3 regions of the Streptomyces sp. NPDC005281 genome follow, and region 3 is predicted to be linked to each of the others. Evidence: riboswitches for the same ligand, from Rfam matches in the RefSeq annotation. Region 3 holds a riboswitch; each other region holds the start of a gene.

Region 1 (4,183 bases), on a different contig from region 3:
TTGCAGCGCCCGCGAGGTGGCCGGCCTGGACACCGTCTGGGACCGTCTGGAACAGCACCGCACACTGCTCGACTCGACCGGCCGGCTCGCGGAGAAGCGCCGTGACCAGCAGGTGGACTGGACCTGGAACATGGTCCGGGACGAACTTCTCGGCCGCCTGAACGCGGACCGCGCGGTACGGGCCGTCGCCCCGGACCTCGAACGGCAGGTACGCGAGGGCGGGTTGACCGCCACGCTGGCGGCGGAACGCATTCTCGAGGTCTTCGGCGGCGAAAGCCGCTGAGCCGAACGGGGTGGTGGCGGGGCAGGTCGGAGCCCGGCCACCACCCATAGGCACATCGACGGCCGGCACCACCCATGGGCATGTCGACGGCCGACCACCCCTCATCGGCATGTCGACGGCCGGCCACCCCCCATCGGCACGTTGACGGCCGGCCACGCCACCGGCACTCGCCCCGCGCGCCTCTGGCCGCACGCCTCTGGCCGCACGTCATGAACACCCGGCGCCCCGCCGCCGTACATCGTGGAACCGGAAGTGATCCGGTGCGCCCACGGCTCCTTCGCCCTTCGCCCTCCCCCATGGGGGCGTTGCGCCCGGAGCGGCGGTCGCCGCTGCGCGAGGTGGAGACGATGCCGAGACTCAGAGCGGAAGTACCGCGGCGCGGTACGTCAATATTCATGCCGCGCATGTTCAGGACGCGTTCAGGTTGGTCTTGTCAAGGTTCGACAGAGATCAAATCCCCCATATCCCCCCACACCGCCGGAGTACCATTCGATGACGACGCCCGTGATGAAAAAGCTGCCGGAAGTGACTCTGGCGTTCTGGGTCATGAAGATCGCCGCGACGACCCTGGGTGAGACCGCGGGCGACCTCTTCGCCCAGACCCTCAAGCTCGGCTACTTCGTGACCACGATCGCGCTTTTCCTGCTCTTCGTGGTGACACTGGTCGTCCAGCTCAGGTCACGCAGGTACAACCCGTTCTTCTACTGGACGGTGATCCTGTCCACCAGCATGGCCGGCACCACGATGTCCGACTTCATGAACCGCGACGCCAGCGACAAGTACCTCTCGGGCGGCGCCACATCGCTCGGCTGGGGCCCTCAGGGCCTCGGTCTCGGCTACCCCGAGGGCGCCGCCATCCTGGTCTCGCTCCTCCTCGCGATCTTCCTCGCCTGGAAACTGAGCGGAATGACGTTCCAGATCCGGGACATCGTCACCTTCCGTGGTGAGTCGCTGTTCTGGTCGGCGATCCTCGTCTCCAACACGCTCGGCACGTCGATGGGCGACTTCCTCTCCGACAGCTCCGGCCTCGGCTACCTGGGCGGGGCGCTGCTCGTCACGGGACTGCTGGCAGTGCTCGTCGCGCTGATGAAGGTTCCGTCGGTGTCGAACGTCCTGCTGTTCTGGATCGCCTTCGTCCTCACCCGCCCGCTCGGCGCCACGGCCGGCGACTTTCTCACCAAGCCGCTCGCCAAGGGGGGACTCGACCTCGGTACCGCGGGCTCGTCGGCCGTGCTGCTCATCGTTCTGTTCGGCCTCATGGCATACGCCCACGTCAAGGAGCGCCGCGCGTCCGAGCCCGGCCCGGAGGCGCAAGCGGTCCGAGTGGAGGCCGACAGCCGGTGAGCCCGGCCCGGCAACTTCAGGGCAACCCGGGCGACTTCCGCCGTTCCTGACGGGTGATCCACCCGTCACCGAAGCAGTCGCCCCATGGCACCGGGTGTCCCCCCGGTACGCGAGAGGCCCCCCGGATGCTTCCGAGGGGCTCTCTTGTGTGCCGGAGGGGTCAGTTCGCGGCCGGGACCGACCGGCCCGAAGTGACGGTCGCGGGGCGGGGGTTCAGCAGACGCTCGGCCAACTCGCCGAAGGCCAGGCCGAATCCGGCCCACAGGACGGTCTGGATGGCAAGCGCCGAGAGCCTGAACCGCCACAGGAGGGTGGCCGGGAAGTCCCGCGGCACCTCGTTGATCACGGGCAGGAACTCGTAGGCCAGTCCGATCACTACGGCGAAGGCGGCGACCGCGATGACGGTGGCGTACCAGGTGCCGAGACTCGGCGCGAGGCGCTTGCCGAGGATGGTGGCACCCACCGCGAGCAGCACGCTGAGGACCATCATCAGGAAGTACAGGGCGGTCCGCTTGCCGATGGTGTCGGGGTCGCCGACCGACGGCGGGTTGGCCGGGTACTTCAGGAACGGCACGACGTACACGGCGAGGAGCGCGGTCCCGGACAGCAGGAGCGCGGTCGCGCGCGGGCCGAAGCGGCCCACACGGCCGAGGGCGAAGCAGTAGGCGAGCGCGGCGATGCCGCCGAAGGAGACGCCGTAGACCAGGACACCGGTGGCGAGGCCCGCGGTGGACTGGAGGCTGCGCGAGACGAGTTCGACCTCGTGCCCGTGTGCGTGGGAGTGGGCCTCCTCGAAGCCGATGGCGCTGTCGACGGTCGGTTCACCGAGCAAGTAGGCGACGACCAGGGCGAGTACACCGGCCGCGAGACCGGCCAGCATGCCGCGTACGAGGAGGTTTCTTACCGTTGCGGAGTTCATCGTGGGTGCTCTCCGTCGCGTCAGTGGCAGGGGAAACCGAGCAGGTGGCGGGCGTCGTGCACCCACTCGTGAACGTCCTCGCCGGAGACGACGGAGGTGGCGCCCTGTTCGGCGCCGACGAAGTACAGCAGGACCAGCATGAGAATGCCGAAGAAGACCGCCCAGGGGACGATCGCACCGATCGGCAGCTTGGCGGGGAGAGCGGGGGTGGTGGCTGTCGGCGGAGCGACGGTCTGCGCCATGGCAGGACCTCCTCGGGAGTTCGCGTCCCATCTCGGTGGTGCACAGGATGACGCCTACGGGTCTGACTCACGCGGCGCCCAGCGTGGCTGGGGCGTCTCGCTCACAGTGGCGCGACCGTGCCGGATTTCCGCCGGCTTCCGTCTTGACGTCATCGATATCGGACCGACCGTACCGTGTGCCGGGTGCCTGGCCAAGACCGCGCCGCCCGGGGTGATCTTCCTCTCGCCCCAGGTGGCAGGTCCCGCCGGCCGTCAGAAGACGTCGTCGGACAGCCCGAGTTCACGCTCGCCGAGAGGGGCGAAGAAGCGCTCGACGTCGGCGTCGGTGACCTCGGCGAGCGTGGCCGGGGACCAGCGCGGTTCACGGTCCTTGTCGATGATCTGGGCCCGGACACCCTCGACCAGGTCCAGTGCGGACAGGGCGGCGCAGGACACCCGGTACTCCTGGTCCAGGACCCGCTCCAGCGAACCGAGCCGCCGGGCCCGGCGCAGGGCGGCCAGCGTGACCTTCAGCGCGGTGGGCGAGTTGCCGAGCAGGACCTCCGCCGCCTCCTTGGCGGCCGGGTCTCCGACCGCGAGCAGTCGCCGGATGATCTCCTCGACCGTGTCGGCGCCGTAGCAGGCGTCGATCCACTCGCGCCGCTCCGCGAGCTCGGCCGGCGGCGCGGGCCGCACATGGGCGGCCAGCACCTGGGCCACGGGCCGGTGGGCGAGCTCGGACACGAACCGCGGGAGCGAGGAGGACGGCACGTAGTGGTCGGCGAGACCGCACAGCAGCGCGTCTCCAGCGCCGATCGAGACGCCCGTCAGAGCGAGATGGGTGCCGAGTTCGCCCGGAGCGAGGCCGAGCAGATGGGTGCCGCCGACATCGGGGACGAAACCGATGCCGGTCTCGGGCATGGCGATGCGCGAACGTTCGGTGACGATCCGGACGCTGCCGTGCGCGGAGATCCCGACGCCGCCGCCCATGACGATGCCGTCCATGACCGCCACGTACGGCTTGGGACAGCGGGCGATACGGGCGTTGAGGTGATACTCGTCGCGCCAGAACGCGGCGGACGCGGTGCCGTCCCCGTCACGCGCGTCGTCGTGGACGACCCGGATGTCGCCGCCCGCGCACAGTCCGCGTTCTCCGGCGCCGGTGACGACGACGGTCTCGACGCCGGGGTCCTGCTCCCAGGCGGTGAGGGCCTGGTCGATCCGGCGCACCATCGCGTGGTTCAGGGCGTTCAGCGCCCTGGGCCGGTTGAGGGTGAGGTGGGCTGCCCGTCCCTCGGTACGCAGCAGGACGGACTCCCCGGCGCCGGGCGCCTCGGTGCCGTTCACTTCGGCGCCCGGGTCAGACGGCGGGCCACGATGACGCGCATGATCTCGGTGGTTCCTTCCACGGTCCGG
Region 2 (4,183 bases), on a different contig from region 3:
GCATCGGACCGCTTTCGTCCTCGGCACGGCCCGAGTCGGCGCCATCGAGGACGAACTCCACGAGACGAAGCATCCCTTGGCTCGCAACGTCGTCCCGCACCGCTCCAGCGCGGAATCGGCGACCGTACCCGGTCCACCCACGGCACAACGACTTCTAGACAACGTCGAATTCATTGCCTTCGGGGTCCGTCAGTTGGACGGCGTAGTGCCCCATGTCAGGCTTGTCCGCGATCCGCAGCACGACGGCTCCGGCTTCGACCAGTCTCTCCACTTCTGTGGAGACCCGCTCTGTACGCACCGCCAACGGGACGTCGCGCCCGCCGCCGACCTTCAGGTCGAAGTGAATGCGGTTCTTCGTGGCCTTGGGCTCCGGAACCTTCTGGAACCACACCCGGGGTCCTCGCCCTTCGGGATCGACGATCGACTCCGGGGTGTCACCCGCGCCTTCGGGCAGCTCCTCGTCGGGCACCCCCATGCCTGCCCAGTACTCCCGCCACGTGGCATGGCCGCCCGGCGGGGGTTCGGGAACGTATCCCAGGGCCTCGCACCAGAACGCCACCTGCCTCCGCGGGTCGGCACAGTCGATCGTCAGTTGCAGTGTCATCTCCATAACCAGAGCCTGACAGACGGGTCTGACATTCAGAGCGACGCCAACCAGGCCGCGGTGTCCTTGGGATGGTCGAGGCGGAGGGTGTCGAGAGGAGCGAAGCGGCCATCGTCGACGCGGCGCTGGATGTCGCGGTGGCGGGCTCCGTGTTGGGACCAGGCCCACCAGGCAGGGTGTTCCCGGCTCAGCCAGGCTTTCCAGGTTTCCCTGTTCCCGCCGAACAGGGACTCGCGCGTGACGGTGCGTTTCAAGGAACGGCGCAGGACTCGGAGCATGATCACGCGCCTTGGGTAGTCCAGCCAGATCACCGTGTCGGCCCGCTCCCACAGCAGGTCACGGACCGCCGGGTAGCCGAGCGAGTCGATGATCCAGCACGGCTCGGCGGTGAGGGTTGAGACGTCGTCGGTCAGTTTGTCGTTGACGGACCAGTCGGGGCCGTTGAAGTAGAGCGCGTCCATCTCGTGGTACGGCAGGCCGAGATACCCGCTCAAGGCTTGCGCGAGCGTGGATTTGCCCGCGCCGGTGACTCCCACCACCAAGATCCGTTCCACGGCCGCACCCTACTCTCGCGGCCCAGAGAAGAGCTCGCGCGTCTCCTGCCCGCCACCGATTCAGCACAGGGCGCAGTCTCGGCAACCGCCCTCGGGCCGAAGGACATTCGGCGCGAGACCGGTCTACGATCTTGGCGCATGACGACTCCCGACTGCTATGTATGCGGCAAGGAAGCAGAGTTCGACGACCTTCCGCCACGCGAGTGCGTGGCCTTCGACCAGCACTGGCGGGTGGCTCACGTCTTCAACACCGCGATGCCCGGCTGGCTGGTGCTGCTGCCGAGGCGCCACGTCACCGCGGTTCACGACCTCACCGACGCCGAGGCAGCTGCCCTGGGGATGTGGCAAGTCAAGCTCTCCCGGGCGCTGCGGAGCACGACCGGCTGCGCCAAGACCTACGTCATCCAGTTCGCCGAGGCCGAAGGCTTCGCGCACGTGCACTTCCACATCGTCCCGCGCATGGCGGATCTGCGGCCGGAACATCGTGGACCGGGCGTTTTCGAACTGCTCGGGCGGCCCGAACAGGAACGAGTGTCGAGCGAGCACGCGGACCAGATTTCCCTCGCCATGCGCGATCACCTTCGCGAGAACTCGATCGCTCGTTAGACGGACAACGGAATCCGAGCGTTCGGGACGACGCCGACTCTCAACGCGCCCTCCGGGGAGGGGTGAACACGTACAGGTCAAGGATGTCGGGGCAGGGAGCGACACCGGGGCCGCCGGCCTGTACCCAGGCCGCGATGTCCTCGGTGGCGTCGGAGTCGTTGACGAGGCCGAGCCAGACCGGGCGGGCTCCTGCGGTACGTGCGGCTGCGGAGGGCTGGACGACGATCACGTTGGCGTGTTCGCACACGTCGAGGCAGTCCGAGACGCGTACAGGGACCTCTTCGGCCAGCCGCGCGAGCTGCCGTTCGTGATCCACGCCGGTGACTTTGGGGGTTCCGCAGCAGCAGTCCCGGCAGACGACTATCCGACATGGTGCCGGTGCGGTGGTGAAACGCTCGGTGCCTGCCGCTTCAGAGCTCTGTCGAGGCATGGCTCGTCACACTCCTCGTCCGGAGAGATCGGTGAAGCTCGACCGGCAGCCGGGAGGCGAGGCGTACAGGGGCACGCCCGGCTTGTCCGGGGTACGAAGCAGCGAGACGGTACGGAACATGGGCATGCCTCGGGGGTCGGGGCTCGTACGCGGAGCCTGGCCTACATGTCCTCCGGGGTGCGGAGGTGCCAGCAGGTCTTCGGACTCGGGTTCGTCCGGACGGGGCGCCTTCCCGGTCTCCCAGTGGCGCTGTGCCCCGCCCGTCCCCCTCACCGCTGCGCGTCAGCTCCGGATTCGCACCGGATTCCCTGACCACGGATGTGGTTCGACTGGCTCGCCGAGGCTATCAAGTCCGTCGGAGAGGGGCGTCGAGAGCTACGGAACCTGCGCCGGCCCGCCTTCGCAGGGCAGAACTCGATGCGGGGCCCGCCCGCGTCACCCGGGCCCGGAAAGCCGTACGTCACGCCCGCCCCCGTTGTTCAGGGTGTGTCACCCGCGTAGTAGAACCGGCACGTCACGCCGGAGCCGGGTCTGCGAGGCTCGTCGGGGTGCGGGTCGTACAGGGCGCGGCCGCCGGGCCAGCGCGACAGCTCGGTGGACAGGGCGGCGCCGTCGTCGACTTCCTCAGGCTGCCGGTCGGTGACGTCCAGGAGCAGACCGTCCAGTGGTCCGCCTATGAGCGCGGCATACGTCCGGTGCGGCAGCGGGCCGGGGTCAGGATCGTCATGGTCACGTCCGTAGACCCGTCCGCGCAGCAGCTGCTCATCACCGTTCATGGGACCAGCATTGCAGCTGGCACTGACAACGAGGATTTGCTCGGCCCTCTCAAGCCCGAGGGACGTTTCCCGAGTACCCCTCGGGGCCTCTCGGGGGCGCGTGGTGGTTGCGTACGTTGCGCTCCACCTCTGCGGTACAGCCGCTCGATATTGGGTTGGTGTTTCGGTGGCCGCACACGGCAAAGTGGCACGGTGACTGAGTATTGGGCGCATACCCTGAACTGGGCAGAAGTGGACCCGTCGCAGCACCCGTTCGAGCTCGACGCCGAGGCGGCGAAGGCGCTGGCCGAGTCGGTGGCGGCCCTGCTGCCCGGGGCGGACGCCGTCGAAGAGGATCTCGGGCGCTCGCTCGATCCGGTCACGGAACTTCTGGTGGAGCGGTACGGCCGGTGGGCCTGCGGATGGAACTGGTCCGTGGGCGAGGGGGACACCGACGGTGGGGTCGTCGGCGTCTGGTGCTGTGCTGCCGATTCCGTGACGACGACGGAGGAGACCTCACGGCTGGTTGTCGCGGCCCTGCTCGAATGGCGTGACTGGCTCGAGGAACTGGCGGAGCGCTTCGCCGCCCTCGTACCGCCCAGGGCCTCCGCCGACTCCTTGGCCGACGCCTGGCACTGGGAGCGCGTGTGCACCCGGCTGGTCACGGTGGTGGCCGAACGGACCCAGGCCGAGAGTGGCTGGTACGGGCACTGTATGCAGGTCCTCACATGGTTCCTCACCCGCAACGGCGTCGACGAGGAGCGGGCCCGCGAGATCGTCGACGGCGCGGTCGGAGGCCGCTTCGGCAGTTGGATCGCACCGGAGGCCACTGTGGTCGACTCGGTGAGCTCACGCTTTGCCCGGAGCCTGGAAGGACAGGGATGAATGCCGCGCCCGCCGGACGGACGCCCTGGCCGACCGGCTGAGCATCCGTGGCGCGCCCGGGCGCGTGCACCGACACGCCCACGCCCCCGCCGGAACCGCCCCGGCCTATGTAGTCGTCTTGTGCGCTGACTGTGTACGCGGCAGGGAGACGGGGGATGTTGTGACGCGGAACGTGACGAAGGCCGGTTTGCTGGCGGTGGCCGTGGTGACGGTGCTCGGGGCCTCGGCCTGCGGCGGGAAGGCCGGCGCGGCGGCCGGGGGAACGCTCCCCGCCCACAAGAAGGGCGAGACCGTGGCGCCCTTCGGGGAGAGGGCGTCGTCCGGCTGGGCGCCGACACGTTCCGGCTCG
Region 3 (4,183 bases):
GCTATGTGACGACCTCGGACTTCGTGCGCGGCCGCTTCGGCTCCAAGGGCCTGTCGCTCGCCGTGGCCGTCACCGGCATCCTCGCGACCATGCCCTACATCGCGCTCCAGCTCGTCGGCATCCAGGCAGTCCTGGACGTGATGGGCGTGGGCGGCAGCGCGTCCTCCAACTGGTTCGTCAAGGACCTGCCGCTCCTCATCGCCTTCGGCGTGCTGGCCGCGTACACCTACTCCTCGGGGCTGCGGGCCCCCGCACTGATCGCGTTCGTGAAGGACACCCTGATCTACATCGTGATCGCGGTGGCCGTCATCTACATCCCGATCAAGCTGGGCGGCTTCGACGAGATCTTCAAGGCGGCGAGCGCCAAGTACACGGCCGCCGGCGCCGGCGGGCTCGTCCCCGCCGAGGCGGGCCAGTGGACGTACGCCACGCTCGCGCTCGGCTCGGCGCTGGCGCTGTTCATGTATCCGCACTCGGTCACCGCGACGCTGTCCGGCCGCAGCCGGGAGGTGATCCGCCGCAACACCACGATCCTGCCGCTGTACTCGCTGATGCTGGGCCTGCTCGCCCTGCTCGGGTTCATGGCGATCGCGGCCGGGGTGAAGGTCACCAACGGCCAGCTCGCCATCCCGCAGCTCTTCGAGAACATGTTCCCCGACTGGTTCGCGGGCGTCGCCTTCGCCGCCATCGGCATCGGCGCGCTCGTGCCCGCGGCCATCATGTCGATCGCGGCCGCGAACCTTTTCACCCGCAACATCTACAAGGACTTCATCAACCCGGCCGCGACCCCGCGGCAGGAGACCAGGGTCTCCAAACTGGTCTCGCTCCTGGTGAAGGTGGGCGCGCTGGTCTTCGTCCTGACCATGGACAAGACCGTGGCGATCAACTTCCAGCTGCTGGGCGGCATCTGGATCCTTCAGACCTTCCCCTCGCTGGTCGGAGGGCTGTTCACCCGCTGGTTCCACCGCTGGGCACTGCTGGGCGGCTGGGCGGTCGGCATGCTCTACGGCACGATCGCCGCCTACGGGGTGGCCTCCCCGACCCAGAAGCACTTCGGCGGCAGCTCGAAGGCGATCCCCGGCATCGGGGAGATCGGCTACATCGGCCTGACGGCGTTCGTCCTGAACGCGGCCGTGGCCGTGGTCCTCACCTTCGCCCTCAGGGCGTTCAAGGCCCCGGAGGGTGTCGACGAGACCTCACCCGGGGACTACACGGCCGACTCGGGGGATCCCGGGGTCGAGACGGAGCTTCCGCCGGCCACGGCGGACGCTAGCCACTAGGCCGCACCGCGGGCAGGGCCCAGCCACGGGCCGGGGAGGCAGGGCCCAGCCAGGGCCCGGGCGGGACGCCTCCCCCGCGACTGCCGTGGACGACGGACCGCCGGAGGAAAACCGGCGGCCCGTCGCCGTGCCGGCCGGGCACACTCACCCGCATGGACATCGTCATCAGGCCCGCCCTGCCCGAGGAGTACCCCGTCGTCGGCGAGATCGCGGCCCGGGCCTATCTCGGGGACGGGCTGCTCGACTTCGGGGAGAGCGACGGGTACCTCGCGAGACTGCGGGACGTCGAGGGGCGGGCGGCCGTCGCCGAGGTGCTGGTGGCCGTCGAGGGGGACCGGGTGCTCGGCAGCGTGACCTTCGTGGCGCAGGGCAGCCCCATGGCCGACTTCGCGCGCGCCGGGGAGGCCGAGATCCGGATGCTCGCGGTCGCGCGGGAGGCGCGCGGCCGGGGTGCGGGCGAGGCCCTCGTACGCGCCTGTGCCGAACGCGCACGGTCCCTGGAGGGCTGCACGCACCTCGTGCTGTCCACCCAGCGCGCCATGCTGAGCGCCCGGCGCCTCTACGAACGCCTCGGCTTCACCCGCACCCCGGACCGCGACTGGAACCCCCTTCCGGAGCTCGACGACATCCGGCTGCTCACCTACGAGTTGACGCTCCGGCACGCTCCGTAGCGCTCTCGGACACCAAGCGGACACAACATGTGGGGGCAGTCCCGAAGCCCGGCACAAGATGTATGCTCGTGATCGCTGTCGTCGCAGGGGAATCCGGTGCAAATCCGGAACTGTCCCGCAACGGTGTACTTGTGCGTGTTCGCGTCTGCGTGTGCCCGTACTCGCGTCAGTCCGAGGACCTGCCGACAGCGCGCCCCGGCCGTCCGGCCCGGGTGCCGACGACGTCCGGGCCTCGCGGAATGGGCCGGTGGACGCGGTGCGCTGCTGCCCGAAAGCGCTCCCGTGTGCCCCCGCCCGCCCGCGAGGCCCCGTGCCGAGCGAGGAGAGCCACACGTGACCATCGCGCCAGCCGATCCGGCTTCAGTGACCGCGCAGCAGGCCCCGGTGGAGACCGACGGTCCCGGAACCGTGCTGCTGCGGACCCTGACGGATCTCACCGCCGACCTCCCCGACGCCGACCCCGGCCGGGTCGCCGCCGCGGCGCTGCGCGGCCGGTCCGCCCGCGCCGACGAGGCCGAGCTGCGCGAACTGGCCACCGAGGCGGCCGCGGGTCTCATCTCCGAGGACCCCGCCTACTCCCGGCTGGCGGCCCGCCTGCTCGCGGTCACCATCGCCGTCGAGGCCGCCTCCCAGGGCGTCACGATCTTCTCCGAGTCGGTCGCCGTCGGCCACCGCGAGGGCCTGATCGCCGACCGCACGGCCGCGTTCGTCCAGTTGCACACGGCCCGCCTCGACGCGCTCATCGACGCCGAGGGCGACGACCGCTTCGGCTACTTCGGGCTGCGCACGCTGCACAGCCGCTATCTGCTCCGGCACCCGATCACCCGCAAGGTCGTCGAGACGCCCCAGCACTTCATGCTCCGGGTGGCCTGCGGCCTCGCCGAGGACGACACGGCCCGCTCCGTGGACGAAGTCACCGCGCTCTACCGGCTCATGAGCCGCCTCGACTATCTCCCGTCCTCCCCGACGCTCTTCAACTCCGGTACGCGGCACCCCCAGATGTCGTCCTGCTACCTCCTCGACTCCCCGCTGGACGAGCTGGACTCCATCTACGACCGCTATCACCAGGTGGCACGCCTGTCGAAGCACGCGGGCGGCATCGGGCTGTCGTACTCCCGCATCCGCTCGCGCGGTTCGCTGATCCGTGGCACCAACGGGCACTCGAACGGCATCGTCCCGTTCCTGAAGACGCTCGACGCCTCGGTCGCCGCGGTGAACCAGGGCGGCCGGCGCAAGGGCGCGGCCGCGGTCTACCTGGAGACCTGGCACTCCGACATCGAGGAGTTCCTGGAACTGCGCGACAACACCGGTGAGGACGCCCGGCGTACGCACAACCTGAACCTCGCGCACTGGATCCCGGACGAGTTCATGCGCCGGGTGAACGAGGACGGCGTCTGGTCGCTCTTCTCCCCCGCCGACGTGCCGGAACTGGTCGACCTGTGGGGCGACGCGTTCGACGCGGCCTACCGCAAGGCCGAGGAGGCGGGCCTGGCCAGGAAGACCATCCCGGCCCGGGACCTGTACGGCCGCATGATGCGCACCCTCGCGCAGACCGGCAACGGCTGGATGACCTTCAAGGACGCCGCCAACCGCACCGCCAACCAGACGGCGGAGCCGGGCCACACCGTCCACTCCTCGAACCTGTGCACCGAGATCCTGGAGGTCACGGACGACGGGGAGACGGCGGTCTGCAACCTGGGCTCGGTCAACCTGGGCGCGTTCGTCGTCGGTGAAGACATCGACTGGGAGCGGCTCGACGAGACCGTGCGCACCGCGGTCACCTTCCTCGACCGCGTGGTGGACATCAACTTCTACCCGACCGAGCAGGCGGGCCGCTCCAACGCCAAGTGGCGCCCGGTCGGCCTCGGCGCGATGGGTCTCCAGGACGTCTTCTTCAAGCTGCGGATCCCCTTCGACTCGCCCGAGGCCCGCGCCCTGTCCACCCGGATCGCCGAGCGGATCATGCTCGCCTCCTACGAGGCCTCCGCGGACCTGGCGGAGCGCAACGGACCGCTCCCGGCCTGGGAGAAGACCCGTACCGCCCGTGGCGTGCTGCACCCGGACCACTTCGACGTCGAGCTGAACTGGCCGGAGCGCTGGGCCGCGCTGCGGCAGCGGATCGCGGCGGTCGGCATGCGCAACTCGCTGCTGCTGGCCATCGCACCCACCGCCACCATCGCGTCCATCGCGGGCGTGTACGAGTGCATCGAGCCGCAGGTGTCGAACCTGTTC

The links. A riboswitch is a leader RNA that binds a small molecule or an ion and turns the genes downstream of it on or off. The one in region 3 is predicted to bind cobalamin.
Region 1: it holds a riboswitch for cobalamin, as region 3 does, so the genes downstream of both, ABZV42_RS04170 (CbtB-domain containing protein) here and ABZV42_RS18895 (ribonucleoside-diphosphate reductase subunit alpha) in region 3, are expected to answer to the same signal.
Region 2: it holds a riboswitch for cobalamin, as region 3 does, so the genes downstream of both, ABZV42_RS27995 ((2Fe-2S) ferredoxin domain-containing protein) here and ABZV42_RS18895 (ribonucleoside-diphosphate reductase subunit alpha) in region 3, are expected to answer to the same signal.

Annotation. Positions count from the first base shown of each region.
Region 1 is NZ_JBEXGX010000002.1:332,084-336,266, forward strand. Features, by position in the region: gene meaB (methylmalonyl Co-A mutase-associated GTPase MeaB) at 1-283, shown strand, start outside; gene ABZV42_RS04160 (hypothetical protein) at 776-1,627, shown strand; gene ABZV42_RS04165 (CbtA family protein) at 1,788-2,546, opposite strand; gene ABZV42_RS04170 (CbtB-domain containing protein) at 2,567-2,788, opposite strand; cobalamin riboswitch at 2,829-2,975, opposite strand; gene ABZV42_RS04175 (enoyl-CoA hydratase/isomerase family protein) at 3,041-4,114, opposite strand.
Region 2 is NZ_JBEXGX010000022.1:61,278-65,460, forward strand. Features, by position in the region: gene ABZV42_RS27980 (VOC family protein) at 155-610, opposite strand; gene ABZV42_RS27985 (adenylate kinase) at 640-1,158, opposite strand; gene ABZV42_RS27990 (HIT family protein) at 1,297-1,764, shown strand; gene ABZV42_RS27995 ((2Fe-2S) ferredoxin domain-containing protein) at 1,805-2,194, opposite strand; cobalamin riboswitch at 2,367-2,543, opposite strand; gene ABZV42_RS28000 (hypothetical protein) at 2,674-2,970, opposite strand; gene ABZV42_RS28005 (hypothetical protein) at 3,163-3,834, shown strand; gene ABZV42_RS28010 (S8 family peptidase) at 3,995-4,183, shown strand, end outside.
Region 3 is NZ_JBEXGX010000012.1:153,074-157,256, forward strand. Features, by position in the region: gene mctP (monocarboxylate uptake permease MctP) at 1-1,280, shown strand, start outside; gene ABZV42_RS18890 (GNAT family N-acetyltransferase) at 1,433-1,951, shown strand; cobalamin riboswitch at 1,997-2,153, shown strand; gene ABZV42_RS18895 (ribonucleoside-diphosphate reductase subunit alpha) at 2,285-4,183, shown strand, end outside.